3 regions of the Sphingosinicella sp. BN140058 genome follow, and region 3 is predicted to be linked to each of the others. Evidence: predicted binding sites of a transcription regulator. Region 3 holds the regulator's gene; each other region holds the start of a gene.

What was found. Region 3 encodes LexA, which represses DNA repair genes until DNA is damaged. Its sites were predicted from a motif close to GTTCCNCNCTTGTTCT; they were not measured.
Region 1: the regulator LexA is predicted to act here: its motif matches at 7,255-7,270, upstream of ETR14_RS15640 (ribonucleoside-diphosphate reductase subunit alpha).
Region 2: the regulator LexA is predicted to act here: its motif matches at 3,807-3,822, upstream of ETR14_RS10330 (DUF4345 domain-containing protein).

What each region holds. Positions count from the first base shown of each region.
Region 1 covers NZ_CP035501.1:3,488,342-3,498,376, reverse strand. The annotation lists gene ETR14_RS15670 (hypothetical protein) at 1-347, shown strand, start outside; gene ETR14_RS15665 (ferredoxin) at 418-1,062, opposite strand; gene ETR14_RS28405 (heme-binding protein) at 1,143-1,349, shown strand; gene ETR14_RS15655 (hypothetical protein) at 2,073-2,408, shown strand; gene ETR14_RS15650 (P-loop ATPase, Sll1717 family) at 2,500-4,065, opposite strand; gene ETR14_RS15645 (ribonucleotide-diphosphate reductase subunit beta) at 4,072-5,142, opposite strand; gene ETR14_RS15640 (ribonucleoside-diphosphate reductase subunit alpha) at 5,363-7,195, opposite strand; gene ETR14_RS15635 (hypothetical protein) at 7,940-8,452, opposite strand; gene ETR14_RS15630 (hypothetical protein) at 8,449-8,946, opposite strand; gene ETR14_RS15625 (helix-turn-helix transcriptional regulator) at 8,943-9,182, opposite strand.
Region 2 covers NZ_CP035501.1:2,300,322-2,310,356, forward strand. The annotation lists gene ETR14_RS10315 (MFS transporter) at 1-307, shown strand, start outside; gene acnA (aconitate hydratase AcnA) at 453-3,131, shown strand; gene ETR14_RS10325 (hypothetical protein) at 3,185-3,409, shown strand; gene ETR14_RS10330 (DUF4345 domain-containing protein) at 3,406-3,789, opposite strand; gene ETR14_RS10335 (hypothetical protein) at 3,922-4,137, shown strand; gene ETR14_RS10340 (SDR family oxidoreductase) at 4,142-4,999, shown strand; gene ETR14_RS10345 (hypothetical protein) at 5,105-5,530, shown strand; gene ETR14_RS10350 (DUF962 domain-containing protein) at 5,527-5,886, shown strand; gene ETR14_RS10355 (Crp/Fnr family transcriptional regulator) at 5,846-6,613, shown strand; gene ETR14_RS10360 (DUF488 family protein) at 6,632-7,066, opposite strand; gene ETR14_RS10365 (zf-TFIIB domain-containing protein) at 7,078-7,404, opposite strand; gene ETR14_RS10370 (PspC domain-containing protein) at 8,109-8,291, shown strand; gene ETR14_RS10375 (META domain-containing protein) at 8,486-8,881, shown strand; gene ETR14_RS10380 (dicarboxylate/amino acid:cation symporter) at 8,892-10,035, shown strand, end outside.
Region 3 covers NZ_CP035501.1:5,090,375-5,100,409, forward strand. The annotation lists gene ETR14_RS23095 (hypothetical protein) at 1-1,018, shown strand, start outside; gene ETR14_RS23100 (hypothetical protein) at 1,033-1,476, shown strand; gene ETR14_RS28595 (hypothetical protein) at 1,485-1,628, opposite strand; gene ETR14_RS23105 (DUF808 domain-containing protein) at 1,627-2,550, shown strand; gene ETR14_RS23110 (VOC family protein) at 2,890-3,240, opposite strand; gene lexA (transcriptional repressor LexA) at 3,509-4,162, opposite strand; gene ETR14_RS23120 (aminodeoxychorismate/anthranilate synthase component II) at 4,266-4,931, opposite strand; gene ETR14_RS23125 (peptidyl-prolyl cis-trans isomerase) at 4,928-6,847, opposite strand; gene tpiA (triose-phosphate isomerase) at 7,001-7,750, shown strand; gene secG (preprotein translocase subunit SecG) at 7,912-8,319, shown strand; gene ETR14_RS23140 (CTP synthase) at 8,450-10,035, shown strand, end outside.

The DNA.
Region 1 (10,035 bases), 1.6 Mb from region 3:
CGGCCCGCAAGGTCCATGGTAACAGGCGCAGCACGGATGGTTACCTGCTGACGGAACGGCACTTTATCGACGAGGATACGGAGTGGCGCCTGGGCCAGGCCTATCTCGGGGTCCTCGGCTTCCCGCTCTTCTTCATCGACCTCCTTATCGTCCGCATCTTCTTCGGCCATCTCGCCGAGCGCCACAGCGATGGCGCTCTCCACTTCGGATTCTGGTCCGACCTGGTATGGCAGCTGAAGCTCCTATTTCCGCTCGCCGTCATCTTCCACATCGGTGGAATGGCATCCATCGTACGCTTGTTTGTGGTGTGGGGCCAACTTGGCTTGCGCTCAGACCTGGGCGAGTAGCGGCCATTCACGGCCGCCTGAACCTTGCCTTGCCTGCCCCTCACTGCGTCCGCGGAGCTCGCAGTTGCCTTCAGAATGGCAGCGGGGTCTCCGGAGAGGCATCTTCGTCGCCGCGCCGTGTCTTCCAGGCGATCGCACCAACGTTGGGATCGGATTGGAGCCAATCCCCTACGACGCGCGCAACACCGAGGAGAGCATCGGGGTGGCCCGGATGCAGGATGAGGCGGTGGCGTCCATCCGTGAGCTCGAAAGCCACGGTGTGGAAGTTCCCTCGCCACCACGCAAATCGTACCTTGGTTTTGCGAAACGACAAGGCCACCTTGAACCCTTCCTGCGCACGGAGAAAGGCGCGGAATGCCACGGCCATCTCCGTTGCACTCCGATCGGCCGAGAATTCGACCTGATCCTTGGCAATGGGAGAATATCCAGCCGCACGCATATCGTCCGCGAACTCCGCCACGCCAGCGCGTCCCATACGCTTGAGAATAGCCGCGTCGTCGCCACCATAGCGGATACAATCGACTTCGCTGGACAGCATGACCTCGATGGTCTTGTCGACCTCAGCCGGGGCGATTGGCTGCTTGATGAAGAAGCAATGCGCCTCACCCGTGCTGAATAGCTCCGGCGCGATGTCTTCCGGGATTCCGCATAGAATGCAGCAATTCGGATCGACGTAGAATGGTCCGGGCGCTGCGTCAGGAACCTGGCTGGGCAATGGCACTCCCCTTCTGCGACGACTCCGGACGGATCAGACGGCCCGATCCTGCACCGCCTAGCCTGCACATGCAAAGCGCGTTGCGTATTGCGTCCGCAGAACCCGCCGCCCGCTGGAACGTGCCCACCGCGCCCGGCATCGCCACGGCCGGCGGCGGCGTGCCGGTCTTCACCGCCGAGGGCCGACCGCTCGGCGCGATCGGCGTGTCCGGATCGCCGACCGAAAGCGACATCGCCTGCGCCGAAGCGGGCGTGCGCGCCGCGGGGCTGCGGGCGACGCGGCCTTAGGCCGCGTTGGTGGCAGTGCTGGAGGCGGTCGGCGAGGACGCCTGAGGGAATCGGAGTGCGCTCCTATCGCGCAGCGCACGTCTTCATTAAAAGTACTGAGCAAGCCAGAGTGGATGTTCCCCGAGGGCGACGCGCGTTCCACGCCCCCAATTTTCGACGCGAAGGACGCGACGACCGCGATGATCGCGAAGAGTTTCACTGACGACGCCCGCTCTCATCCCTCTTCGCGCCATGGCGTCCTTCGCGATCTTCGCGTCCAAATGCGACGGTTGAGCGAACACGGGACTCGGAATGGTTCGCTCCGCATGAGCGCGTGTCGATCGGCGCGCCGTGGGGCATCTCCGCGGACGACTTTGACTCGCACATCCGCCGCTGGTTCCACACGAAGCCACGAAGGACCACGAAGCCGCCAACGATCTTTGGGACCGTGAGCCCTGAGCGGAGAATGGGAGGAGGTTTGAGGGCAATTGGATGCACTGTCACCCGAACCCGTCACCGGAACCCCTAAGGGCTCCGAGAGGTCTTCGCGATCTTCGCCTCAAAGTTCAGCGAATGCGTGCAAGCGAGCCTCGGAGGAACGGTGATGCGTCCGGGCTGATTCCCGCCAGATTGGCCTGCTCGGGCATCGAGGCCCGGGGACTGCCAAGAGAGCCGTTACTGTGGCCCGCCGAAGGGAAATACGCAGCCGTTGCGGACTCGGTCCGCACGAGCCAGACTGGATGCATGCGGAACATCCAGATCATCGATGGCGCGCGCAATGCGACCTTCAGCCTGTTCCAGGCCACCGACGCGGAATTCGCCGCGATCTTTCCGGGCGATCAGGACATGGCGCTGATCGAGGATGTGGTGGCGCGGCTGGGAGAGAGCGAAGCCGGGATCATCCTTTCCCGCATCTGGGAGCGCCCGATTCTGAAGAGGGACGCGCGAGGCATTTACGGCACGCTCTTCTACGATTGGATTGATCGCAGGGACGTTCTGCCGGTCACCAGGAGAGAGGTCGATTGGGACGAGCTTTCGATCAACGCTGCTCAACGCCGCCTCTTCCAGGCAGAGCGCTGAGGTTCGGCGAATTGAGTGGAGCATCAGCGCAATTAAATCAGCGCACTTTCACCGGAACTGCAAAACTCTCCCGCTGAAATCACACAAAGCTCTACAGACCTGGCGCCACCATCCTGAAGGACGATAGAGTCGAGTCTATTGAGGCCTGGCACCGTGAACAGCTTGAGGCATCATCCTCCTCAAAAACGTTGACGGATCCGCAACTGCCACAGACGTATATGTTGCTTTCCAACACCGACTCCACAGGCGATTGCGACTTAACCGTGATGCACAATCGAGGATCTGCCAAGGAGTATAGATTTTGAGGACGAGCTCCTGGAGTTGGAACCTCACCAGTTCGGACGACTGCACCCTGATCCGTCCAGATCTGGATCTTTCGACTTATGGCGTTCGAAGTCACCCTGAATATGTCGTTAGCTAGCTTCGAGATTGTGAAACTGGCAAGGTTTACCTTTCGCAAATCCTCTAAGCTATTACCAAAAAGCTCCAAGGTTCTCTGCTCCGAAAAAGCGCGGATCCCACGAGAAATGACGTTTCTACTAAGAGATCCGGCCACATTCGACGTCCGGGTTTGCTCGTCAATGATCGCCTTACATAACCTAATCATATCTCGAGGAGAGCCAACGGCGAGCACGCAGACCAGACTGTGAAGATCGTACTCTAAATCTTCAGGAAGAAGCTCATTCAGTGATGCAATGCTCCCCCCAGAATATGCCTTCAAACGCTCCCGAAGCATCGTACTCATCTCCTCCAGGTTCCAGTTGAGCGAGTACATCGGAATCCGGTCGGTCCTTGCACCCGAGGAAAGATACCTAGACTTGATCTGATCCCACAAGAAGAATTTGAATGCTACACCTCGGGTTTCAAGAATGTGCAAGTCGAGAAGTAAGCTCTCAATAAACTCGAATGAGGAGTTGGCGTCGTTCTGAGTCGCAAGAGTTTCATCAACCCGGTCAACCAGGACGTACACCGACTCAAATCCAAGCTTTGCAGCCACTCCAATAAGGCGTTCAAAATACGCCATAACCGTAGGCTTATTTATCTCTCGCTCACCCGCAATCAGCTCAATCTTGCCCATCTCAAACTTAGTAACAATCGCCGAGATCAGATTTACAATCTGACCGCCGTATTTTTTCACCAAATCCTCTGTTCTTCCTCGCCAATTACGCAGCGCAGCCACGATGGCTTGGAACTCGGCAACATTTATATCATACAGGAAAGTACGAGCAGCCTTAACTAAGAAGTCTCTGTCTGCCTGATCCAATCGGAGCTTCGCTTCCGGAGCATCCAGACGCACCAGGAGCGCGGTCGTTATCAGCCGAACCAAGTTCAGGAGGTGCCAATCGACTGTCGCATTCTTTAATAGAAAACGATCCGGCAGCACAAATCTATCATAAGTCAGACAAAGGAATTGATCTTCGAGACGCGCTTCACCTGAAGCTTTCTCAATCATAACTTTCTGAGCTGTCTTACCGCCTCCGCGCGGCGCGAATACGGTGCAGCTTTTCGGCTCGGTCGGGCGCCCCAAGACAGCATCGAAGAACGGTGGCGGCACGAAGTACGAAGAGAGATTCTGCTCCTCATCCGCGTTGGTAAGGATGAACGGATTTTCGCTGAATCCGCGCGAGCCGAGGAAGCTCTCCTTCGAAATTGCCATCTCGACCTACTCCGCCGCCACCCCAGCCCGCGAGAACATGTCCCCTTCCGGCTGCGGCGCCGGCTCGGCCGCGGCGATGACCGCGTCGTTCGCTGCCTTGGCGCTCTTGCGGCGGTCGAAATTGTCCCAGACTTCGCCCCAATTGCCGCGGGTCGCGGCCTTGGAATATTCGGTCGCGCGGGTTTCGAAGAAGTTGGCGTGCTCGACGCCGTTGAGCAAAGGCGCGAGCCAGGGGAGCGGGTGCTCGTCGATCATGAAGATCGGGCGCAGGCCCAATTGGCTGAGGCGCCAGTCGGCGATGTAGCGGATGTAGCGCTTGATCTCCTTGGGCGTCATGCCGGGAACCGGGCCCTGCTCGAAGGCAAGATCGATGAACGCGTCCTCGAGATCGACCGTGGTGTGGCAGACGTCTCTGATATCCTTCTTCACCGATGCGGTCAGGCAGTCGCGCTCCTTGGTGAAGGTGTGGAACAGGTTGATGATGCCTTCGCAATGCAGGCTCTCGTCGCGCACCGACCAGGAGACGATCTGGCCCATGCCCTTCATCTTGTTGAAGCGCGGGAAATTCATCAGCATCGCGAAGCTGGCGAAGAGCTGCAACCCTTCCGTGAAGCCGCCGAACATCGCCAGCGTCTTGGCGATATCCTCGTCGCTGTCGACGCCGAAGGTGGCGAGATAATCGTGCTTGTCCTTCATTTCCTTATACTGAAGGAACATGCCGTATTCGCTCTCGGGCATGCCGATCGTGTCGAGCAGATGCGAGTAAGCGGCGATGTGCACCGTCTCCATGTTGGAGAAAGCGGCGAGCATCATCTTGACCTCGACCGGCTTGAAGATCCGGCCGTATTTCTCGTGGTAGCAATCCTGCACCTCGATGTCCGCCTGGGTGAAGAAGCGGAAGATCTGGGTGAGCAGGTTGCGCTCGTGATCGGTGAGCTTCTGCGCCCAGTCGCGGCAATCCTCGCCGAGCGGCACCTCTTCGGGAAGCCAGTGCAGCTGCTGCTGGCGCTTCCAGAATTCGAACGCCCAGGGATATTCAAACGGCTTGTACTGCTTGCGGGCTTCGAGAAGGGACATCGGTTTACTCCCGATCAGAAAAAGGTGGCGCGGCCGGTGGGGCGCGTGGATTCCCTCTCCCCTTCAGGGGAGAGGGAGAGGGAGAGGGGCAGACGGGAGGGACCGTACCGGAGGCGGCGGAGAGTCGGCAGACTCCCCCTCTTCCCGGCGTGCAGCGCCGGCTTGCTCCCCCGGAGCAAGCCCAAGGGGCGCTGCACCCCCTGAAGGAGAGAGGAGTGAATTACTGGCACGCCAGGCACTCGTCGTAATCCGTGGTCGCCGCGAGCTCGATCTGCTTGAGGTCCGGCGTGTTGTCGGCTTCGACGCCGCCGGCGAAGCCGGCGCGCTGGACCGATTTGGAGCGGAGATAGTAAAGCGATTTCACGCCGAGCTCCCAGGCGCGATAGTGGAGCATCAGCAGGTCCCACTTGTCGACGTCGGCCGGGATGAACAGGTTCAAGGAGGTCGCCTGGTCGATATAGGGCGTGCGATCGGCCGCGAGCTCGATCAGCCAGCGCTGGTCGATCTCGAAGCTGGTCTTGAACACGTCCTTTTCCTCTTGCGTCAGGAAATCGAGGTGCTGGACCGAGCCGCCGCGCTCGAGGATCGACGACCACACGCCTTCCGAATTCTTCGCCTTCTGCTTGAGCAGCTCTTCCAGATACGGATTGCGGATGGAGAAGGAGCCGGACAGCGTCTTGTGGGTGTAGATGTTGGCCGGGATCGGCTCGATGCAGGCGGAGGTGCCGCCGGCGATGATCGAGATGGACGCGGTCGGCGCGATCGCCATCTTCGAGCTGAACCGCTCCATCACGCCGACATCGGCGGCGTCGGGGCACGGCCCGCGCTCGTGCGCCAGCATCATCGAGGCTTCGTTCACCTGCGCGCTGATGTGGCGGAAGATGCGCATGTTCCACGATTTCGCCATCGCGCCCTCGAACGGGATGCCGCGCGCCTGCAGGAAAGAGTGGAAGCCCATCACGCCGAGTCCGACCGAACGCTCGCGCGCCGCGCTGTACTTGGCGCGCGCCATCTCGTCCGGCGCCCGCGCGATATAGTCGCTGAGCACGTTGTCGAGGAAGCGCATCACGTCCTCGATGAAGCGCTTGTCGCCGTTCCACTGGTCCCAGGTTTCGAGATTGAGCGAGGACAGGCAGCAGACCGCGGTGCGGGCATTGCCGAGATGGTCGATGCCGGTCGGCAGCGTGATCTCGGAGCAGAGATTGGAGGTCGAGACCTTGAGGCCGAGCTCGCGCTGGTGGCGCGGCATCGTCGCATTCACCTTGTCGATGAAGATGATGTAGGGCTCGCCGGTCTGCAGCCGGGTCTCGACCAGCTTCTGGAACAGGGCGCGGGCATCGACCTTGCTGCGCTCCGAGCCGTCCTTGGGGCTGCGCAGGGTCCATTCGGCGCCGTCGCGCACCGCTTCCATGAACGCGTCGGTGACGAGCACGCCGTGGTGGAGATTGAGCGCCTTGCGGTTGAAATCGCCCGACGGTTTGCGGATTTCGAGGAATTCCTCAATCTCCGGGTGCGAGATGTCGAGATAGCAGGCGGCCGAGCCGCGGCGCAGCGAGCCCTGGCTGATCGCCAGGGTCAGCGAATCCATGACCCGCACGAACGGGATGATGCCCGAGGTCTTACCGTTGAGGCCGACCGGCTCGCCGATGCCGCGGACGCTGCCCCAATAGGTGCCGATGCCGCCGCCGCGGCTGGCCAGCCAGACATTCTCGTTCCAGGTGCCGACGATCCCTTCCAGGCTGTCGTCGACGCTGTTCAAATAGCAGGAGATAGGCAGGCCGCGGCCGGTGCCACCGTTGGACAAAACGGGCGTCGCCGGCATGAACCAGAGCTGCGACATGTAATCGTACATGCGCTGGGCGTGGGCCTCGTCGTCGGCATAAGCCGAGGAGACGCGGACGAACAGATCCTGATACGATTCGCCGGGCAGCAGATAGCGGTCGCGCAAAGTGTCCTTGCCGAATTCGGTGAGCAGGGCATCACGGCTGCGGTCCACGGCAAGCGGGTAGATGGCCGGCTTCGTCGGCTTGGTGTCGACCGCATCGAGCGTCATCGTCACGTCGCTCGAACCGACTTCGCTGCTGCCGCTAAGATCCATCGCTCAAACCCCTCGTTCTCAATTCGTTCTACCGGGCCTTAGCCCAAACAATGCGCGTTTGCGAAGGGGGCGCGGCGCTTGTTCGATCTTGTCCCCGATATCCACAGGACAAGAGTCTTCCGTCTCCGGACCAAGATGGTGACCGTCGGACGTTCATACAAGTTGTAGCGTCGCCCCCGTGGCAGCGCCACAACCATTAGTGCCTCATCTCGATTCCGACGCCAAGAGGCTTAATGACTTATCCACGGTTTTCGTGACGCCGGATGCGGTGAATCGAAGCGCTTTTCGCTTGCAAATCAAGGGCACGGCGGACGCCCGGGAGTCGCCGATTTGCGACGAACGGTTGGGCTCCGGCAGGGCGTCGAGTGATGGGCGGATACCAAGGATTGTGGTTGAATAGCGAGGCGGATTTCGGCTGTGGCGCCGGGGCGGCGGAGCTCCTCCGCCTCGTGGCTTGTTTGCCATTCTGCCTCACCGTCATCCCAGCCCTTCCGATACGCTCAGGATGAACTTCAGCCGGGATCTCCCGGAGACTATTCACCGGAGTGCAAGGAGAGGTCCACGCCTCCTCCGGATGGAGATCCCAGCTTTCGCTGGGATGACGGGGGGAGAGGACGAGAGAGGAAGAGCGGCTGGCGGATCGACAAACTCCGCGGCGATGCTGTCGGCGTATCCGCAGTCACGAGGGCCGCGCCGCGCTTAATCCTCGTCGTCGAGCCGGGGCTGGAGCCAGCTGGCGGCGAGAACCGGCAAGGTGAAGGCGACGCCCTGCACGCCGAGACCCAGATAGATCCACTCGATCGACGACGACGGCATCCAGGCGCCGAAGATCGAGGCGCAGCCGGCATAAAGGCAGAAGGCGACGAACAGGATGGTGACGATCGTCCCGGCGATGCTGCCGGCGCGGGCCTTGATCATCTGCTCGCGTTCGTCGAGCCGGACCCCGGCTTCGGCGACCAGGCGGGGCCCGAACAGCCGGATCAGCATCGCGGCGAGGTAGGCCCCGAAGAAGAGCAGGCCGCCGAAGAAGCCGACCCGAACCGGCACCGCCTTGTGGGGCATCGCCACCATCAATCCGTAACCGATCGGCAAGGCGGCGAGGACGAACAGCGGCAGCCAGCGCAAGTTGCGGCTGCGCCGCTCCGCGTGCGGGGTGAGGATGTCGAGGCGGGTGACGTGGACGACGCGATCGAGGGTGGACAGCAGGCTCACGCGACGTCCTCCTCGACCGAGCGGGCCCAGAGCGACGAGGGCTCGAACCATTCCAGCGTCAGCACCGGCAAAGCGAAGGCGAAGGCGGCATAAGGCGGCATCCAGCGGAGAAGGAGGTCGCCATCGAGGACGATCGCGCCCGCCTTGAGCAGCAGGCCGACGGCCGCGAGCCCGACCAGATTGACGGTCGCGAACAGATAATAGGTCATGCCGGCCGCGCGATCGCGGAGCGCGACCTCGCGTTCGTCCAGTTCGGACTCGCCGGTGATCGCCCGTTTGAGCGGCGCCTCGCGGTAGAGGATCGACAGATAGGGCGAGGTCAGCAGGGCTGAGGCGCCGGCGAGCGCGACGAGGATCAGCAGCAGGTTCACCGCGATCCCGGCCCCCTCGCCCCACGCTGGTGCGGTGCGATCCGGAACGACGACGAGGGCAGTCAGCGCGGCGAGCGCAAGGAGAATGGCGGCGGCACGGTGCCGGGCAATCACATCGGTCATGAGGCCTCCTGGACGCGGCGCAGCGCGTCGGTGACGGATTCGAAGGGAGTGAAGGAGAAAACCAGCTCGACCGGCACGCCGAAAAAGGCGGCGATCTTCATCGCGAGCTCAAGGCTCGGCTTGTAGTCGCCGCGCTCCAGATAGCCGATCGTCTGCGGGTTCACGCCCACCGCCTCGGCAAGCGCCTTTCGCGACACGTTGCCGTCGGCGCGGAGTAGGGCGATTCGATTGAACATGCGGGTAAGCTAGACGTATTGTTGTGTTTACGCAATAGTTCGTTTGTCTTCGCGGAGATCGCATGGCTGAACACGTCATCCCGGCGGAAGCTGGATTTAGGTGCGATAGAGGCGCGGTGCTTTTCACTCGCGCAGGCGCGTACCCTTCGGGAGATCCCAGCTTTCGCTGGGATGACGACGGGGTGAGATAACGTTGGAGTAGCCGGGCTGAGGAAGGATGGAGGACCATGGAGGGGACGGCGTTACTGCAGGGGCGTAGTCTACCCCTTTTCACCGTCATCCCAGCGGAAGCTGGGGTCTCCGCGCAGAAGAGGCGCGGTGCTTTTCACTCGCGCCGGCGTGTACCCTCCGGGAGATCCCAGCTTTCGCTGGGATGACGGTGGGGGTGGTGGGATGAAGGTGGAGGCGCCGGGGTGAGGAAGGTGGGGGAGCATGGAGGGGCCCGGCGTTGCTGCAGAGACGTGACCTGCCCCTGTCCACCGTCATCCCAGCGGAAGCTGGGATCTCCGCGCAGAAGAGGCGCGGTGCTTTTCACTCGCGCCGGCGCGTACCCTCCGGGAGATCCCAGCTTTCGCTGGGATGACGGTGGGGTGAGATAACGTTGGAGTAGCCGGGCTGAGGAAGGTGGGGGACCATGGAGGGGACGGCGTTGCTGCAGGCGCGTAATCTACCCCTTTTCACCGTCATCCCAGCGGAAGCTGGGATCTCCGCGCGGAAGAGGCGCGGTGCTTTTCACTCGCGCCGGCGCGTACCCTCGGGGAGATCCCAGCTTTCGCCGGGATGACGGTGGGGGTGGTGGGATGACGTTGGAGGCACCGGGGTGAGGAAGGATGGGGGACGCCTTGGCTGCGGG
Region 2 (10,035 bases), 2.8 Mb from region 3:
GCTGTTGATGGCCAGTGCCGATCATTGGCTGCAGGCGGCAGCCGGCTACTGCACCTTCGCGGCCACCTATGCGGTGTTCATCGCGCTCCACGCCGCCTTCACCATGCAGCTCCTGCCGTCCCCCGAACATCGCGGCCGCGATCTCGGCATCTTCAATCTCACCAACACTCTGCCGAACGTCGCCGGGCCGTTGCTTGCCCTGTTGCTGGTCGACGGCGCTTCGACCTTCCCGATCCTGTGGGCGGCGGCGGCCCTGCTGTGCGCCCTTGGCGGGGCGCTGCTGATGCTGGTGCGCGGACAGAAATAAGCGCGACGACCAACGCCACGACATGTTCGCGGGCGGGCGATCCCGCACCTTCCCCCATCGGCCCATACGCGCTAAGGGCCGCGCCAACCGCGCCGGGCCGCGTCCTGCTCTCCGGCGCAAAGTACCACTTTGCGACGAGGCACTTATGACCGCTGTCGGCCACGACACTCTCCAGACCCGCACGACCCTGAACGTCGGGGGCAAGGATTACGCTTATTACTCGCTGAGCAAGGCGGCGGCGCAGCTCGGCGACGTCTCGCGCCTGCCCTTCTCGATGAAGGTGCTGCTCGAGAACCTGCTGCGCTTCGAGGATGGCGTGACGGTCAGCCGCGACGACGTCCAGGCGCTGGTCGACTGGCAGAAGGAGCGCTCGTCGACTCGCGAGATCCAATATCGCCCGGCGCGCGTGCTGATGCAGGATTTCACCGGCGTGCCGGCGGTCGTCGACCTCGCCGCGATGCGCGACGGCATCGCCAAGCTCGGCGGCAACCCTGAGCTGATCAACCCGCTCGTGCCCGTCCATCTCGTCATCGATCACTCGGTGATGGTCGACGAATTCGGCACGCCCAAGGCGTTCGAGCAGAACGTCGCGCTGGAATATCAGCGCAACATGGAGCGCTACCAGTTCCTGAAATGGGGCTCGTCGGCGTTCAACAACTTCAAGGTGGTGCCGCCGGGAACCGGCATTTGCCACCAGGTGAACCTGGAATATATCGCCCGCTCGGTGTGGACGTCCGCCGATCAGAGCGGCGCCGAAGTCGCCTATCCAGACACGCTCGTCGGCACCGACAGCCACACGACGATGGTCAACGGCCTCGGTGTGCTCGGCTGGGGCGTGGGCGGCATCGAGGCCGAGGCCGCGATGCTGGGGCAGCCGGTGTCGATGCTGATCCCGGAAGTGGTCGGCTTCCACCTTTCCGGATCGCTCAAGGAAGGCATCACCGCCACCGATCTGGTGCTCACCGTCACCCAGATGCTCCGTAAGAAGGGCGTGGTCGGCCGCTTCGTCGAGTTCTACGGCCCCGGCGTGTCGGAGCTGTCGGTCGCCGACCGCGCGACCATCGCCAACATGGCGCCGGAATATGGCGCGACCTGCGGCTTCTTCCCGGTCGACCACAAGACGCTCGACTACATGCGCCTGACCGGCCGTTCGGAAGAGACGATCGCCCTGGTCGAAGCCTATTCCAAGGCCCAGGGCCTGTGGCTCGATCCATCGGTGGAGCCGGTCTTCACCGACACGCTCGGCCTCGACATGGCCAGCGTCGAGCCCTCCCTCGCCGGTCCGAAACGGCCGCAGGACAAGGTCGTCCTGTCCAAGGTCGACGAGGAGTTCATCGCCAACTTCACCAAGGAGTTCGGCCATGATTCGACCGAGCTCGGCCAGCGTTTCCCGAGCGGCGGCCACGATCTCGGCCATGGCGACGTCGTCATCGCCGCGATCACCAGCTGCACCAACACCTCGAACCCCGCCGTGCTGGTCGCCGCCGGCCTGGTCGCCCGCAAGGCGCGCGAGAAGGGTCTGGAGCGCAAGCCTTGGGTGAAGAGTTCGCTGGCGCCCGGATCCCAGGTGGTCACCGACTATCTCGTCGCCGCCGGCCTGCAGGAAGATCTCGATGCGATCGGCTTCAACCTGACGGGTTACGGCTGCACCACCTGCATCGGCAATTCGGGACCCTTGCCCGAGCATATCTCCAAGGCGATCAACGAGAATGATCTCGTCGCCGCCTCGGTGCTCTCGGGCAACCGCAATTTCGAAGGCCGCGTGTCGCCCGACGTACGCGCCAACTTCCTGGCGTCGCCGCCGCTGGTCGTCGCCTATGCCCTGAAGGGCACGGTGACGTCCGACATGATCGACCAGCCGATCGGCACCGGCAAGGACGGAAGCGACGTGTTCCTGAAGGACATCTGGCCGAGCAACGCCGAAGTTCGCGACCTGATGGACCGCTACGTCACCGGCGACATGTTCCGCAGCCGCTATGCCGACGTCTACAAGGGCGATGCGCGGTGGAGCGCGATCCCGGTCACCGGCGGTGAGACCTATGCCTGGTCGGCCGGTTCGACCTACATCCAGAACCCGCCTTATTTCGAAGGCATGTCGATGACTCCGACGCCGCCGGGCGACATCGTCGGCGCGCGGCCGCTCGCCATCTTCGGCGATTCGATCACCACCGATCATATCTCGCCAGCAGGCGCGATCAAGGCGGACAGCCCCGGCGGCCGCTATCTGACCGAGCACCAGGTGTCGCGTGCCGACTTCAACAGCTATGGCGCCCGTCGCGGCAATCACGAAGTGATGATGCGCGGCACCTTCGCCAACATCCGAATCAAGAACCGGATGACCCCGGGGATCGAAGGCGGCGTCACCAAGCACATCCCGACCGGCGAGGTGATGGCGATCTACGATGCGGCGATGCGCTACAAGGAGGCGGGCACGCCTCTGGTCGTCATCGCCGGCAAGGAATATGGCACGGGCTCGTCACGCGACTGGGCGGCGAAGGGCACAAACCTCCTCGGCGTCCGCGCCGTGATCGCCGAAACCTATGAGCGCATCCACCGCTCGAACCTGGTCGGCATGGGTGTACTGCCGCTGCAATTCGTCGGCGAGGTGCCGACCTTCGACGGCAGCGAGATGTTCAGCGTCACCAACATCGGCGACCTGAAGCCGCGCCAAGAGGTCGAGGTCGTGGTCAGCAAGGCGGACGGCTCCTCCTTCACCTTCACCGCCCGCTGCCGGATCGACACCCTGAACGAGCTCGAATATTTCAAGCATGGCGGCATCCTGCACTACGTGCTCCGCCAGCTCGCGCGAGGGAAGGCCGCCTGAGCGGCATCGAGCTGCTCGTCGAAGCCGCCGGCTGGGCCGGCGCGCTGACCATATTGGCCGCTTATCTGCTCCTGTCGATGGGGCGGATGAGCGGCCAATCCGCTTCGTACCAGGCGATGAACGTGGTCGGCGCCGCCGGCTTCATCGTCAACGGCTGGTGGCACGGCGCGCTGCCGTCGGCGACCTTGAACGTCATTTGGATGCTGATCGGCGCGATCGCGCTGGCGCGCATCGTCCGGAAGCGCCGGGCGCCGTCGGCAAGGCCCGCTGCCGACTAAGCGGCGGCGACGCGCGCCTGCCAGAGCGCAAGAGCCGGAACCACCCCAAGCTCCATCGCCAGGCCGAAGAGGTGACCCGGACTCGGACTTCCCATCGTCACCAGCGCGAACAAGCGCGCCAGCCCGCCGCAGACGACGACGAGCGTGAGGCCGCGGAACAGTGTGCCTTTCGCCTCGATGCGGGGAATGCAGGCGGCGAAGCCGAGACCGATGCCGAACAGCAGCCCCGACAGATAGCGGAAGTGGCTGTCGAGATCGACCGACGGCACCCCGGCGCTCTTCACCATGGCGACGCTGGCGATCACCCCTGCACCGCCGGCGGCGAAGGGCACCAGGCAGGCCAGCGCGACGGCGCATTGCAGCAGGCGGCGCTCGTTCATTGTCTTCCTTTCATGCCGGATCGACGGCGGAACGGCCACGCCGCCGCAGCGGATCCACGATCCTGGAGCGAAACGACCGGAACCGCCGCGATGAGCGAAGGTTGACGGGTGAAAGCCTGCAAGGAGCGCATCATGAGCAAGAACCAGCACAACCCCGATTCGACCGACCGGCCGCTCAACCAGAACAATCAGATGTCCGACGATCCGGGCGACGGCAGCCGCGAGAGCTTCACGCTCGGCAAGGACGGCAGCAGCCCGGCCGAGAAGACGCCTTCGAAGGATCGTCAGGACCAGTCGACGATCGAGGCCTTCGGAGAGGAAGGCGCCGGCGTCGCGCCGAAGGAGTAAGGGCATGAGCGGCACCGAAACCGTCGACATGATCCACGAGGACGGCCTGCCCGGCCACGAAAGCGAGATGGACGACAAGCCCGAATGGGCGCCGCGCTATCCGGGCTCGGGCCGGCTCGCGGGCAAGGTCGCTCTGATTACCGGCGCCGACAGCGGCATCGGCCGCGCCGTCGCCGCTCTGTTCGCCCGTGAAGGCGCCGATGTCGCCATCCTCTATCTGTGCGAGCATGACGACGCGGCCGAGACCAGGCGGATCGTCGAGAGCGAAGGACGCAGGGCGATCGCCATCGCCGGCGATGTCGGCGACAAGGATTTCTGCGACCGCGCCGTGGCCGAGGCGGTGGAGAAGCTCGGTCGGCTGGACATCCTCGTCAACAATGCCGCCGAGCAGCATCCCGACAAGGACATACGCGACATCACCGAGGAACAGCTGAAGCGGACTTTCCAGACCAACATCTTCGGCTATTTCTTCATGGTCCAGGCGGCGCGACCACATCTGAAACGCGGATCGGCGATCATCAACTGCACCTCCGTCACCATGTATCAGGGCTCGAAGGAGCTGCTCGATTATTCCGCGACCAAGGGTGCAATCACCGCATTCACGCGATCCTTGTCCGAGAATCTGATCGAGGACGGGATCCGCGTCAACGCAGTCGCGCCGGGACCGATCTGGACACCGCTCAACCCGTCGGGGGGCGCCAGTCCCGACAAATTGGAGACGTTCGGGGAGGATACGCCGATGGGCCGGCCGGGCCAGCCCAACGAGGTCGCGCCGAGCTTCCTGTTCCTCGCCTGCGAGGATGCAAGCTACATGTCGGGGCAGGTTCTCCACCCCAATGGAGGAACGATCGTCAACGGCTGACGGAGCCCAGGACGGAGCGGACGGGGCGGATTTGCTCGGTCCGTTCGCGCCGCTTCTGGACGGCGCCGATAATTGTTATGCTGGTCGTCAGAACAAGGACAGGGGATGACGATGGCGCGTGTTATCGGAGGCGTGGTCCTGGGACTGATCGCCGCATTCGTGGCGATCTGGTCGGTGGAGATGGTCAACCACCTCATCTACCCGTTGCCGCGCGATATCCGGGTCGACGACCCGAGAGGCCTTGGCGCGTACGTCAGCGCGATGTCGATCGGCGCGCAATTGTTCGTGGCCGGCGGCTGGCTGGCCGGGGCGTTCGTCGGAGGATGGGTCGCAGGCGTGATCAGCCGTCGCAACTGGACGATCTGGCTGATCGCGATCCTGATCCTGATCGCCGGGGTCGCCAACATTCTCTACGTCACCCATCCGCCGTTCCTGAAGATCGCCTCGGTGATCGCGCCCTTGATCGGAGGATTGCTCGCCGCTTTGCTGCTGCGCCGTTGCCCCTCGGCGGGGATGGGAGCGCCGGCATGAACCGCTACCGCAGCTTCGCCGAATTCTGGCCCTTTTACCTGCGCGAGCATTCGCGGCCGGCGACCCGCGCGCTGCATTATGCCGGGACGACGCTCGTCATTCTGCTGGCCGCGGGCGCGATCGCGAGCGGCGATGCGCGGTTGATGATCGCGCTTCCGATCGCAGGCTACGGCTTCGCCTGGGCGAGCCACGCTGCCGTCGAGCATAATCGTCCGGCGACGTTCAAATATCCTTTGTGGTCGCTTGCCGCCGACTTCCGGATGTTCTTCCTCTGGCTGACGGGCCGGATCGGGCGCGAATTGCAGGACGCCGGCGTTGGCCAGAACCGTCATCCGGGCCGACCGGATGCCGGTTAAGGATCCCGGGGTCGAGCGGGCGCTCGCCAAGCTACGGGCCCGCGACGTTCTCTCTCCGGAGGAAGAGCGGGTCTTCGTCGAGTCGATCGCGGAAACTCGCGAAATCGCGGCGCACCGGCAGATCGTCCGCGCGGGCACGACGCTGACCCATTCCATTCTGCTGCTCGACGGTTTCGCCTGCCGGTACAAGGATCTTGCCGATGGCGAGCGCCAGATCCAGGAGTTGCACATTGCGGGAGACTATGTCGACCTGCACGGCTTCCTGCTGAAGACGCTGGATCACAATGTCGGGGCGCTCAGCGACGTGCGCATCGCCCTGGTGCCGCACGACGCGCTGCGCGCGATCACCGAGCAGCAACCGCATCTGGCCCGCTTGCTGTGGTTTTCGACCCTGCTCGACGCCGCCATTCAGCGCGAGCGCATTCTCTCGATCGGCCGCCGCAACTCCCTGGCGCGGATCGCCCACCTGATCTGCGAGACCTTCCTCAGGATGAAGGTCGCAGGCCTTGCCGGACCGGATCGCTATCCGCTGCCGATCACCCAGACCGACATCGCCGATGCCTGCGGGCTGACCGCGGTGCACGTCAATCGCATGCTCCGCCGGCTGCGCGACGACGGCCTGATGACGTTCCGCGCCGGGGAAGTGGTGATCCACGACTGGGATGGCCTGGTGCATCTGGCCGAGTTCGACCCGACCTACCTCCATCTGGACCGGCGCCCCCGCTAACCGACTCCGGAAACCGGTTCAGAGATTGAGGACCTCGAACGGAACGCGCGCGATCATGCGCTCGGCGAGCATGGCCCGGTGGCAGACCGGCGCATCCTTCTCAAAGCAGAGCAAGGCGGCGCGCTGTGCCTCTGCCGCAGCAAGCGCCTGCACCAGGGCGATCTCAGCCTCCGGCGTTTCGAGCTGATCGGCGTAGATTGCCCGCATCTCGGCGGTGCGCCCGGCGCGCGCCGCCTGGCGCCCTGCGGCGGGCGTGCCGAGCGGCCGGAGATGGAGATAGTCGATTCCGCGTTCGCGCAAGGCGTTGGAGAGCGCGGTTTTCGAGAAGCCCGGCCGCCGCGACGCCGCGACGGCGCGGACGTCGATCAGAAGGTCGACCTTCGCAGCCTGAAGCTCGCCGAGAAATTCGTCGACGGTCTTGCCTTCATAGCCGATGGTGAAGAGCGGGCGCATCGCCCCCACCTTCAATCGAAGATCTCTTCGAGCCAGCTCTTGCGGCGCTTATAGGGTTTCTGATGGCCGTATCCGTGGCCGTAGCCCTGATGCGGCTGTCCCCAGGGAGCCTGCGACGGCGGCTGCTGGGGCGGATATTGCGGAGAGCTCTGTTGCGGGGCCGAGGGAGGTGCCGGTGTGGCGGCGCCGCTCCGCTCGATGATCTTGTCGAGCTCGCCGCGATCGAGCCACACGCCGCGGCAGTTCGGACAATAATCGATTTCGATACTCTGCCGCTCGCTCATCACCAGCGGCGTGCCGTCGACGGGACAGGCCATCGGTCCGGATCGGGTCACCATATCGCTCTCCTTATCGTCTGAACCCCGACCTAGGTACGAGGCCGGGCGATCGCAACGGCTGCATATCCGGACAGGTCCGGCGCGACCGGCCGGAATCGGACACCAAGGCTTGGTGATTCTCACCGTTCGTTGGGATTGCAGTTCGGGCAGTCGAGCGATCCCGATCCAGGAATTGGCTGTTTTCCGCCGTTTCTGCGACTTGGCACGCGGTCTGCAATGACGTTTGCATGCACCGACGATCCCCGGCGGTGCCCAACAGGAGACAGACAATGACCTTCGAGCTTTCCGATCTTCAGCGCTTCGCAGTCTCGGCTTTCGGCGCCCTCTTCGTCGCTTCGCTGTTCATCTCGGCCGCCGCCGGTCCGCTTGTCGGCTGATCCGCTCCCTTCCCCACTCTCTCAAAGGACGACTGACATGACCTTCGCTCTCTCCGACCTGCAGCGTGTCGCAATCTCCGCATTCGGCGCGCTCTTCGCGGCCTCGCTCTTCATTTCCGCCGCTGCCGGCCCCGTCGGCCAGCTGATCTGATCCACCCCTTTCAAAGGAGCTACTGCCATGACCTTCGATTTCTCCAGCTTTCAGCGTGTCGCGGTCTCCGCCCTCGCGGCGCTGTTCACCGCTTCGGTCTTCATCTCCGCCGCCGGCTCCGCCGGTCCGCTGGCCTGACCTTCACACCTTCAATCCTTCAACGACGGATCACTGCAATGTCCACCTTCACCCTCGACACGAACAACGGCAAGATGATGGGTGTCTGCGCCGGCATCGCCCGGCTGACCGGAACCGACGTCACCATCATCCGCCTGATCGCCGTGGCCGCGACCCTGGTCGTCAGCGGCGTGACCATCCCGCTCTACCTGATCGCCGGTCTGATCGCCCCCAAGGCTTGATCGCCGCGATCGCCCACCCCAGGAGACAGACGATGGACGTGATCTACCGCGCCTGGATGAAACGCCTCCAACTCTTCCTCGCCAATCCGGCTGCCGGCACCCGCCGCGCCGCGGCGAACCGGACCCAGCCGAACGGCTGAGCGTCGGGCGCCAAGCGGCTTGCGGGACGCACCGGTTTCGCAGAAGATACCGCAATGCGTGCCACCCTTCCTCTTCTCGCCCTCTTCATCCTCTCGGCCTGTGCAAGCACCGGCATCCCGCGCATCGGGATGGGTGATTTCACCGCGCTCGACGTCAACGGCGCCCCGGTGACCGGCGGAAAGCCGCTCACCCTGCGTCTCGACAAGGACGGTCAGGCAAGCGGCCATGGCGGGTGCAACAGCTTCAGCACGCGCTTCGAACTCGCTTCCGGTGAACGCATCAGCTTCGGGCCGATTGCCAGCACCCGCATGGCCTGCGAACCCGCAGTGATGGAGCAGGAAAGCCGCTACTTCGCGATCCTCGATGCGGCCGAAAGCTACAGCGTCTACGGATCCGGCAGCGTCTCGATCATCGCACCAGACGGTCGCGCCATTCGGTTCCGGCGCTGATCGCGGCGTCATGGCCGCAGCCGGCAAACCTTTCTACCGAACGCTCTACTTCCAGGTCCTGATCGGGATCGCCCTCGGTATCCTCACCGGCTGGCTGTTCCCCGCCTTCGGCCAGGCGCTGAAGCCGCTGGGCGACGGCTTCATCAAGCTGGTGAAGATGATCATCTCGCCGGTGATCTTTCTCACCGTCGTCACCGGCATCGCCGGAATGTCCGATCTCAAGGCGTTCGGCCGGGTCGGCGCCAAGGCGATGGCATATTTCCTGACCTTTTCGACGCTTGCGCTCGCGGTCGGGCTGATCGTCGGCAACATCGCCCAGCCGGGTGCCGGGCTGAACATCGATCCGACGACGCTCGATCCGCATTCGGTCGCCACCTATGTCGGCAAGGCCAGGGAGCAGAGCGTCACCGGCTTCGTGCTCCATATCATTCCCGACACCGTCGTCAGCGCCTTCACCTCGGGCGAGATCCTGCAGGTGCTGTTTGTCGCGATCCTGTTCGGGATCGCGCTTGCCATGATCGGGGAACGCGGCGAGCGATTCCTCGTGACCTTGAAGACGATCACGGCGGTCGTGTTTCGGATGGTTCACATCGTCATGTACGCGGCGCCGATCGGTGCGTTCGGGGCGATGGCGTTCACGATCGGCACCTACGGGATCGGCACCCTCGCCAACCTGGCCGGGCTGATCGCGACCTTCTATCTGACGTCCCTGTTGTTCGTCGTGGCGGTGCTCGGGCTCGTCGCCCGCTTCGCCGGATTCTCGCTGTTCGGCCTGATACGCTACATCAAGGACGAGTTGTTGCTGGTGCTCGGCACGTCCTCCTCGGAAAGCGCGATGCCGCTGCTGATGGAGAAGCTGGAACGGGCCGGTTGCCCCAAGCCGATCGTCGGCCTGGTCGTGCCGACCGGTTATTCGTTCAACCTCGATGGCACCAACATCTACATGTCGCTGGCAACTTTGTTCATCGCCCAGGCCACCAACACCCATTTGAGCTTCGGAGAGCAGATGCTGCTGATGGCAGTCGCGATCTTGTCGTCCAAGGGTGCCGCCGGCGTAACCGGATCGGGCTTCATCGTGCTCGCCGCAACCCTGTCGGTGGTTCCTTCGGTGCCGGTCGCGGGCATGGCGCTGATCCTCGGCGTCGACCGCTTCA
Region 3 (10,035 bases):
GGACGGCAAGGCCTGGACCGAGAACCACATCCTTACCGTGACCAGCCACGGCAGCGATCCCGAGGCGGCCGCCATCGGCCAAGTGCTGTCGAGCATGAAGGGCAGCACCTATGCCGATGACGCGTTCAAGGCGCTGAGTTCGGATCAATTGCGTGCGGTGATGAAGGCTTCGGTCGACGAGACGATGACCAGCGGGGTCGGCGCGAGCCCCAGCGTTGCGTGGAATACCGACGACTTCGGCAAGCTGATGGACTCCGCCGCCGCGATACCCGACGCAGATCTCAAGGCGCGGATCTTCGATGCCGGTGCAGACACGCTTCGCCAGGTCCGGGAGACGAACGGGGTCGCCGGACGTCCCCTGATCAGGGGCAAGGACGATGCCATGAATGCGATTGCGAGCGGCCTCACCAAGATCATCGACAGCGACGCGACCGGCGTGGTTCGCGAGCTCGCCTATAATCGTGAGACGATGGACGGCTCCGATCTCGCCACCTATTCGCGGGCGTTGATGGAAGGGGGGCAGGAGAAGAAGCTTGGCGAGATCATGGCCAAGCTTCAGCTCGGCAACGGCCTCGATCAAAATCCCGCAGCCCGGCTCGATGCGACATCACAGGTCAAGGTCGCCGGCGGCGCGGCGCAGGAGCGGCGGGAAAATGCCGGCGCCCTCGGCTATTTCGTCGGCGCGACATATGCCGGAGCCCAGTCCTGGTCGACCGACGTCAAGAAGCAGCAGGAGATGATGACCTCCGTCCTGGATTCGACGCTGACCCTGATCGACAAGGCGAAGATCGGCGGTCCCGCCAAGGATGCGGTGGGAACCGCCGCCAGCGTCGCCAAGGAATGGACCCATTATGCGGTGCGCTGGGCGCTGGAGGATCCCGGCCTTGCGCCGGCGCAACGGCTGGAGCGCGCCGCCTTGCCGGTCGATCCCGCCACCAACGAGCTCGGCGTCGGCGACGACATCCGCAACGCGTTCAACACTAGCCTCAGCATCGTGCAGCGGACCGCCCAGCCTTGAGGCCAGGGCGGCGCGTGGCGCTCGGGCGACGCGCCGCCGCTTTGCTGTTGCCGCTGCTGCTTGGTGATTGCCGGGCGGCGCCGATGGAGCCGGAGGTGCCGAGCCCGCCATCGGCTTTCCGGCAGCAGGAGGAATATGCGTTCGGTGACACGATCGCAGCCGCCGACACTGCTGCTGTCGCGCACGTCGTCGACGTGCTTGGGCCTCGTTTCGGTCGCCCGGAAGTGGCGCGTTACGTCCTAGCGGCCACGGTCGATCTGGCGCGGGTCGAAGCCTATTACGCGAACGGAGCCAAGGCAGCAGGCTGGCGACCGCTTCCCGACATCGGCGCCGGCGTTTCGCCCGGGGAGAGAGCCTTCGCCTTTCGATCCGACCGCACCGCCTTCGCAGTCGTCGCGATTGCACCGCGCCCGGGCGTCGACACCATCCCTGCGAACGTAATCCGATTTCACCGCTAGCAGTTGGGTCAGCCGCTCCGGTCGTGATGCTCGAGCCTTCGACGGCAAAGCATCACCCCGAGCCGAACCCCCTTGCTCTCGCCGCCATGTTCGGGGGAATAGCCTCCGACGAATCGGCCGAAGTGGCCGTTCAAGCGGGGAATTTCGTACATGCCCTCCGGTCTGGTTGCGTTGCTCGACGATATTGCGGGCATCACCAAGCTTGCCGCCGCATCGCTGGACGATGTCGGTGCTGCCGCGGGCAAGGCCGGATCCAAGGCGGTCGGCGTGGTCGTCGACGATACAGCGGTGACGCCCCGCTATGTGGTCGGCCTGTCGCCGGAGCGCGAATTGCCGATCATCGGCAAGATCGCTCTCGGTTCGCTGCGCAACAAATTGCTGATCCTGCTGCCCGCCGCCTTGCTGCTCAGCGCCTTCGCGCCCTGGGCAATCACGCCCTTGCTGATGCTGGGTGGCGCCTATCTTTGCTTCGAGGGTGCGGAGAAGGTGATCGAGGCGCTCGGCGGCCCTGGACATGCCGAGGAGGAGGTTGCCACCACCGATGCGGCCGCACTCGAGAAGGAGAAGGTCGGCGGCGCGATCCGGACCGATCTCATCCTTTCGGCCGAGATCATGGCCATCGCGCTGGCGGACGTCGCCAATTCGCCGATCCTCAACCAGGCGCTCGTGCTCGCCATCGTCGGGATTGCGATCACGATCGGCGTCTACGGGGTTGTCGGCCTTATCGTGAAGATGGACGATATCGGCCTGCACCTTGCGAAGCGCGGTTCGGCGCCGGTGCGGACGATCGGCCGCGGCCTGGTGAAAGGCATGCCGGTGCTGATGCGCGCCTTGTCGATCATCGGCACCGCGGCGATGATCTGGGTGGGCGGTGGGATCCTGATCCACGGCCTCGAAGTGCTCGGCCTGCACGCACCTGCAGAGGCCATCCATCATGTTGCGGAGGCCGTGCACCATGCCGCCGGCGGCGTTGGTGGGATCGTCGCCTGGCTTGTCACCGCCGCGGCCTCCGGCTTGTTCGGCCTTGTGCTCGGCGGCATCATCGCCTGGATCGTCCACAAGATCCGCCACTGACACGGATCGAGCCTCAGCCGACCCAACGATCCCGCGTATGGAAGGCGCGGTTTGGAGGCGCGCCGGTCGAACCGTGCGCCGGATTGACTCGGTCGCGGCGAGCTGGATGCAACGGTGCGCCTCAAGCGCAGCCAGAGCATGATCGACTGATGCACAAGCGCTTCGCTTCCGCCGACGGCGGGGACCGTGCTCGATCACATGGTTGAGACAAGGATGCACGTCTCAGCCTGATCCAACCCGAAACGATCTTGGTCTCGGTCGCGATGGAGCATCCCGGGCCACAAGCCTTTGTTTCTTGTGGGGCAGACCGGCCGGCTTCAGCGCGCCTCGGGCCCCGCTTCAGTCCGCCGGGTGTGGATCGGACTTCACGGCAGCGATTTCGTTGCCGCTGGGATCGAGAAACTGGAACCGCCGTCCGCCAGGGAAAGCGAAGATCGGGCGGGTAAGCGTCCCGCCTGCCTGCTGAACCGCGGCAAGCGCCGCGTCGAGATCATCGACCTCGATCACCGGCAGCGGCGCCTTGGTCGCTTCGGCGGCGTCGCCCTGCAGACCGATGTCGGTATCGCCGGTCAGGGTCGCCGCATATGTCGGGCCGAATTCGGTCAAGCTCCAGCCGAACGCGCTTTCGTAAAAGGCCTTGGCAGCAGCGACGTCGCGGACGGGAAGTTCGACATAATTGAGGCGGGACATGGCACTGTTCCTATCTTGCCGCTCCCTCCTGGTGGGAAGCAGCGTGGGGTGGACCGAGACAGGCCGCCGGCGATCGCGCGTGCGACGACGACGCCCTTGCCGATCATGTCATGGCTCGAGGCGCGATGGCCGAAGCGAGATGGATCCGGCGGAGGGTCGACGGCCGATGTGGTGCCTCCGCCGCGTCCATCCACCCTCTCAACCCAGGGGAGGGCTTCAGGCCTGTGTCGGGCTTATTCCGGACCGAGGCTTCCGCATCGAATTCGTCTCAATAGCGTCGGAGCAAGCCCGCGAGTTTCCCTTGAATGCGGACCTGGTCGGGGCGGTAGCGCTGGGGATCGTAATTGCGGTTCGCAGGGTCAAGGCGGATCATCGAGCCTTCGCGGCGGAAGGTCTTCAATGTCGCTTCTTCCTCATTGATCAGCGCCACCACGATCTCGCCATCACGCGCATTGTCGGTCTTGCGGACCAGAGCGTAGTCGCCATCGAGGATGCCTTCCTCGACCATCGAATCGCCCGCAACCTCGAGCGCATAATGTTCGCCGGGCCCTAGCAGGGCTGCCGGAACCGGCAGGGTGCTCTGCCCCTCCAGCGCCTCGATCGGCATGCCTGCGGCGATACGGCCGTGCAGCGGAAGCTCGATGACATCGTTGGCCGCCTGCGGCGTGCTGACCGGCGCCTTGGGCTGGCTGGCAATGCCGGCCTTGACGTCGGGCATGCGCATCACCTCCAGCGCACGCGCCCGGTTCGGCAGGCGACGAAGGAAGCCGCGCTCTTCAAGCGCCGAGATCAGGCGGTGCACGCCCGATTTCGACTTGAGGTCGAGCGCATCCTTCATTTCTTCGAAGGACGGCGACACGCCCGTTTCGGCGAGCTTGTCGTGAATATAGGTCAGAAGCTCATGTTGCTTGCGCGTCAGCATCGTCTGGCCCTCAAGGAACGAATGCGGAACGTGTAGGAAACAGGTGCAGGCCTGTCAACTCGTTTCACGCACGGCTCGAATTGCGAGCGCTATCGGTGCACGTTCAGGCGCCGCGGCTCAGGGCGATGAAGTTCTGGAGCATCCGGTAGCCGCCCTCGCTGGCGACGCTTTCCGGGTGGAACTGGACGCCATGGATGGGCAACGTGCGATGGCGAAGCCCCTGCACGGTGGCATCGTCCGCCGTCGCGTTTACGATCAGGCAGTCGGGGACGCTTGCCGGCTCTGCGACCAGAGAATGGTAGCGTGCGGCGGTGAAGGGCGAGGGGAGGCCTTCGAACAGAAAGTCTCCGTCGTGGCGGACCGGACAGGTCTTGCCGTGCATCGGCTTGGGCGCGCGAACGACCTTGCCGCCGAAGGTGGCGGCGATCGCCTGGTGGCCGAGGCAGATTCCGAGCAGCGGCTTGGCGGTCTCGGCGCAGGCGGCGACGAGCGCCATCGAGATGCCGGCCTCCTCCGGCCGTCCCGGACCGGGCGAGACGAGGATGCCGTCGGCGCCGTAGGCGAAGGCATCGGCGACGCTGATGTCGTCGGTGCGCTCGATCCTTACCTGGGCGCCGAGCGCGCGCAGATAATGGACGATGTTCCAGGTGAAGCTGTCGTAATTGTCGACGACGAGGATCCGGGCCGCATATTGGCGCCGCTGCGGGCGCTTCAGGAACGGCCGGCTCCGCCGCGTGGGCCGGGCCCACGCGGGAGAGCCCGCAATCATTGGCCGCCGCCGGTCAGCTGCTTCCTGAGCGCCTGGATCGCTTCCTCGTTGCGCTTGACCTTGGTGCGGGCACGCACGGCGGCGCTGAGCTGGTCGACATATTCGTTGCCGATCACTTCGCTGAACTGGTTCTTCACGCTGGAGATTAGTGCCGCTTCCTTGCTCGCATCGCCGGGCACGACCTTGTCGAGATAGACGACGAACCAGCCCGCGCCGTTGGGGGCCGGTATGAGCTTGGCCTTGCCGCGCGGCAGGCTGAACAGCATGGCCAGCGGCGGCGGTACCCGCTGCCCCTGGCGGGCGATGTCGATCCGGGCGGCGGTGACCGGCTGCACGCCCGGCAGCTTAACCTGCGCTTCGGCGAACGCCTGAGCAGGTGCGGTACCGGCGTTGATCTTCGACACCAGCGCGGTCGCGATCGCCTTGGCGCGATCGTTGGCGCGGCGGGCGATCAGATCCGCCTTCACACGATCGCGGATCTGGGCGACCGGCGGCGCCGTGGCAGGGACGACGTTGCTGACGATCATCATCGCATAGCGCTCGTTGGGCGTGATCGCCTCCACCACCGGCTCGGCATTGGCCTCGATCTCGAACGCGGTGCGAAGCAGCGGCTGAAGCTCGGGCGTCGGCTGCCATTGCGGGTTGCCCGGCGCTGCGCCCGATCCGGTGACCGGCGGCGTTTCCTGGACGGCCAGCTTCTCGCGCTGCGCGATCTCCTGGAAATTTGCGCCGTCGGCGATCGCATTCTCGATCCGGCCGGAGAGATCTCCGAGCGCGGCAGTGGCCTTCGCTTGCTGGAGCTTGGCTGCGATCTCCGCACGCACCGCGGCGAAGGGGCGGGCGGCGACGGTCTTGACGTCGTCGACGCGGACGACGTGCCAGCCGAGCGGCGAACGCACCGGTCCGACGGTTGCGCCCTTGGCGGCGCCGAACACGGCATTGGCGACTGCCGGCGCGCTGAGGCGCGCGAACGCCTCCTTGCTCTGCTCGCCGACCGCAATGTCGGCGGCGCCGAAGCCGGCCTGGAGCGCAGCGGCGTCGAAAGCGGTACCGCCCGTCACCTTCTGGGCGAAGCTGCGCGCAGCGGCTTCGTCGGGGAGGACGACTTGCGACAGCGACCGAGTCTCCCTGGCGCCATAGGTCGCCTGATCGCGCTGGAAGGCGGCCTGGATCTCGGCGTCGGTCGGCTGGGTGGCTGCCGCCACCGTGTCCTTGCCGAACACCGCGTAGCGGATCGTGCGGCGCTCGGGGATCGTGTAGCGACCGATATTCTGCTGATAGAAAGTCGCGATCTCCGCGTCGCTCGGCTCGCGGCCCGGACCCATCGCTTCCGCCGGAACGACGCCGACGAGGCCGGAGCGCTTTTCCAGCAGCAACGATGCATATTGGGCGGCAAAGCCCTGCGGGACGAACACCGAACCCGCCGCCGGCGCGACCAGCTGGCGCTGGATCAGGCGGTTGGAGACGTCCTCGCGGAATTTCGCCTCGGTCACCTTTTCGGACTGCAGGAAGCGCTGGAACGTCGCCGGATCGAACTGGCCGGCGAGGTTGCGGAAGCGCGGATCGCGCTGGATCTCGCGCTCGACCATCTCTCGCGTCGCAACCAGGCCCATGTCGGTGCCGAAAGCGGTGACTGCTGCCATGTCGATCATCTGGTCGACGATGATCTCCAGCGATCCCTGGCGCAGGAATGCGGTGAGATCGAGATCCGGCTGCTGCTGACGGAAGCGGGCCAGTTCCTGTTGGGTGACCTGGGTGACCTCCTGGGCGGTGATCTTCTCCCCGTCGACCGAGGCGATCGCGCCGCCTGTACCGCCGGTGTCGAGGCCGCCGAGACCGCTGCCGCCGGTGCCGAAGCCGGTGATCACGATCGCGAAGATGCCGATGCCGAGGACGAGAAGCATGAGCTTGGCCACTGGGCCGCGGCGAAAGAAGGAGAGCATCTTGGTACCTTGGAAGCTGGTTTTGCGGCAGGTCATAGAAGGGCCGGTGGCAGCGGGCAAGCTTGGCAGGGCCGTTGCCGGTTGGTAGGCCGGAGATCACGATCGAAGAAAGAAAAGGGGAGCGCGATGCACGTCCGTCGCAAGCTGGTTGCCGGCAATTGGAAGATGAATGGAAGCCTCCACCAGCTTGCCGAGTTGAGCGCCATCGCCGCCGCCGCCCGCGGTGCGCCCGGCGTCGACGTTGCGATCTGCCCGCCTTTCACATTGATCGCCTCGGCGGTTGCGCGGGGCGGGGGCATTCCGATCGGCGGCCAGGATTGCCACCATCAGCCGAGTGGAGCTTTCACCGGCAACGTCTCGGCAGCGATGCTCAAGGAATCCGGGGCGAGGCTGGTCATCGTCGGCCACAGCGAACGGCGCGCCGAGCAGCAGGAAAGCGACGCACAGGTTCTCGCGAAAGCGGAAGCGGCGCTCGCTGCGGGCCTGCAGACCATTGTCTGCATAGGCGAGAGCGAGGCGGAGCGCGAGGCGGGGCAGGCCGTGGACCGCTGCGCGGCCCAGCTTGCCGGCTCCATCCCCGAACTTTCCGGCGACGCCGAACTGGTCGTCGCCTACGAGCCGGTCTGGGCGATCGGCACCGGCCGCACCGCGACCTGCGACGACGTTCGTGAAATCCACGCGGCCATCCGCGGGGCACTCGTCGATCGCTTCGGCGACGCCGGCGGACGGATTCGTATTCTCTACGGCGGCTCGGTGCGAGGCGACAATGCCGCCGAGCTGTTTGCGGTCGACAATGTCGACGGGGCGCTGGTCGGCGGCGCGAGCCTCACCGCCGAACAATTCGTGCCGATCATCGAGGCGGCGGCGCACAGCTGAGCCGGGCAGCGGCTTCCCCGGCTGAACGTGCGGAACGCCGTTCCGGCGCGGGACTCGCGCGGTTGAACCTTGCGCCGCGATCGACTAGATCGCGCGACTGAAATCCCACATCTCCGGTGCGCAGCGGCATGGTCGCGGCGAACCCGTTTGAAAGACGTTCGATGTTCACCTTCTTCCTGATCGTTCAGACCCTCGTCGCCGCCGCACTCGTAGCGGTGATCCTGATGCAGCGCTCGGAAGGCGGTGGCCTCGGCATGGGCGGCAGCCCCTCGGGCCTGATGTCAGCGCGTGGCGCTGCGGATTTCCTGACCAGGGCGACGTCGATCCTGGGCGGTCTGTTCGTGATCCTGTCGATCGTTCTTGCCGGCCTCGCCGCGATCGAGCGTGCGCCGATGCGGATCGATCCCGCAGCGGTGGCGCCGAGCCCGACTCCGGTGTCGCCGGCACCCGTCGGCACCCCCGCCGCACCCGCCACCGATCCGCTGACCGGCGCTGCCCAGCGCGCTCCGGCCCCGGGCGCGGCGTCGGCACCCGCCCCGTCGAACGGCGCCGTGCCGATCGCGCAATAAGCGCGTCGTCACTTCTCGCAGGATCCGGGGGCGACGCCTCCGGATCGTCGCTGGGCGTGAAAATATTCCGCCCACTTCGTGATTCGCGGCCTTGCCCTTGCGCGGTCCGCCCCACTATCCGGTAACTCCCATGGCGCGGTTCATTTTCATCACCGGCGGCGTGGTCTCCAGCCTCGGCAAAGGTCTCATGGCGGCATCGCTTGCCGCCCTCCTGCAGGCGCGTGGCTACAAGGTCCGCATTCGCAAGTTCGATCCTTATCTGAACGTCGATCCCGGGACGATGTCGCCCTATCAGCATGGCGAAGTCTATGTGACCGACGACGGCGCGGAGACCGATCTCGATCTTGGCCATTACGAGCGCTTCACCGGCGTCGCCGCGCGCCAGTCGGACAACATCACGACGGGGCGGATCTACCGCGACATCATCACCAAGGAGCGGCGCGGCGATTATCTCGGCGCAACCGTCCAGGTGATCCCGCACGTCACCAACGAGATTAAGGCGTTCGCCCGCGCCGAGGTCGACGATCTCGATTTCCTGATCTGCGAGATCGGCGGCACCGTCGGCGACATCGAGTCGCTGCCGTTCATCGAGGCGATCCGACAGCTTCGCAACGATCTCGGCCGCACCCAGACGGTGTCGATCCACACCACCCTGATCCCCTACATCGCCGCGGCGGGCGAACTGAAGACCAAGCCGACCCAGCATTCGGTGCGCGATCTGACCTCGCTCGGCATCCAGCCCGATCTCCTGCTCTGCCGCGTTGATCGGCCGCTGCCGGACAGCGATCGTGCCAAGATCGCGCAATTCTGCAACGTGCGGAAGGAAGCGGTGATTCCGGCGCTCGACGCCAAGAGCATCTATTCGGTGCCGCTCCAATATCACCGCGAAGGGCTGGACGCCGAAGTGCTGCGCGCGTTCGGCATCGAGGACGCGCCCGAGCCCGATCTCGCCCGCTGGGACGACATTCTCGATCGCCTGTTCAACCCCCAGGGCGAAGTCACGATCGGGGTCGTCGGCAAATATGTCGGCCTTCCCGACGCCTACAAGTCGCTGACCGAAGCGCTCGTCCATGGCGGCCTCGCCAACCGGGTGAAGGTCAACATCAAGTGGCTCGATGCCGAATTGTTCGAGGAAGCGGACGTGCCGTCCCACCTCGAGCCGATGCACGGCATCCTCGTCCCCGGCGGCTTCGGCGAGCGCGGCTCCGAGGGCAAGATCGCCAGCGTCCAATTCGCCCGCGAACGCAAGGTCCCGTTCTTCGGCATCTGCCTCGGCATGCAGATGGCCTGTATCGAGGGCGCGCGGAACACCGCCGGTCTCGCCGGCGCCAGCACCACCGAGTTCGGCGACACCGAGGAGCCGGTGGTCGGCCTCATTACCGAGTGGATGGGCAAGGAAGGCCTCGAGAAAAGAGCCGCCAACGGCGATCTCGGCGGCACCATGCGCCTCGGCGCCTATGATGCGACCCTGGACGGCAACAGCCACGTCGCGGCGATCTATGGCGGCACCTCGATCAGCGAGCGCCACCGCCACCGCTATGAGGTCAACGCGCATTACAAGAGCGCGCTCGAGAGCGGCGGCCTGATCTTCAGCGGCATGAGCCCCGACGGCACTCTGCCCGAGATCGTCGAGCGCCCGGACCATCCCTGGTTCGTCGGCGTGCAGTTCCACCCCGAGCTGAAGTCGAAGCCGTTCGACCCGCATCCCCTGTTCGC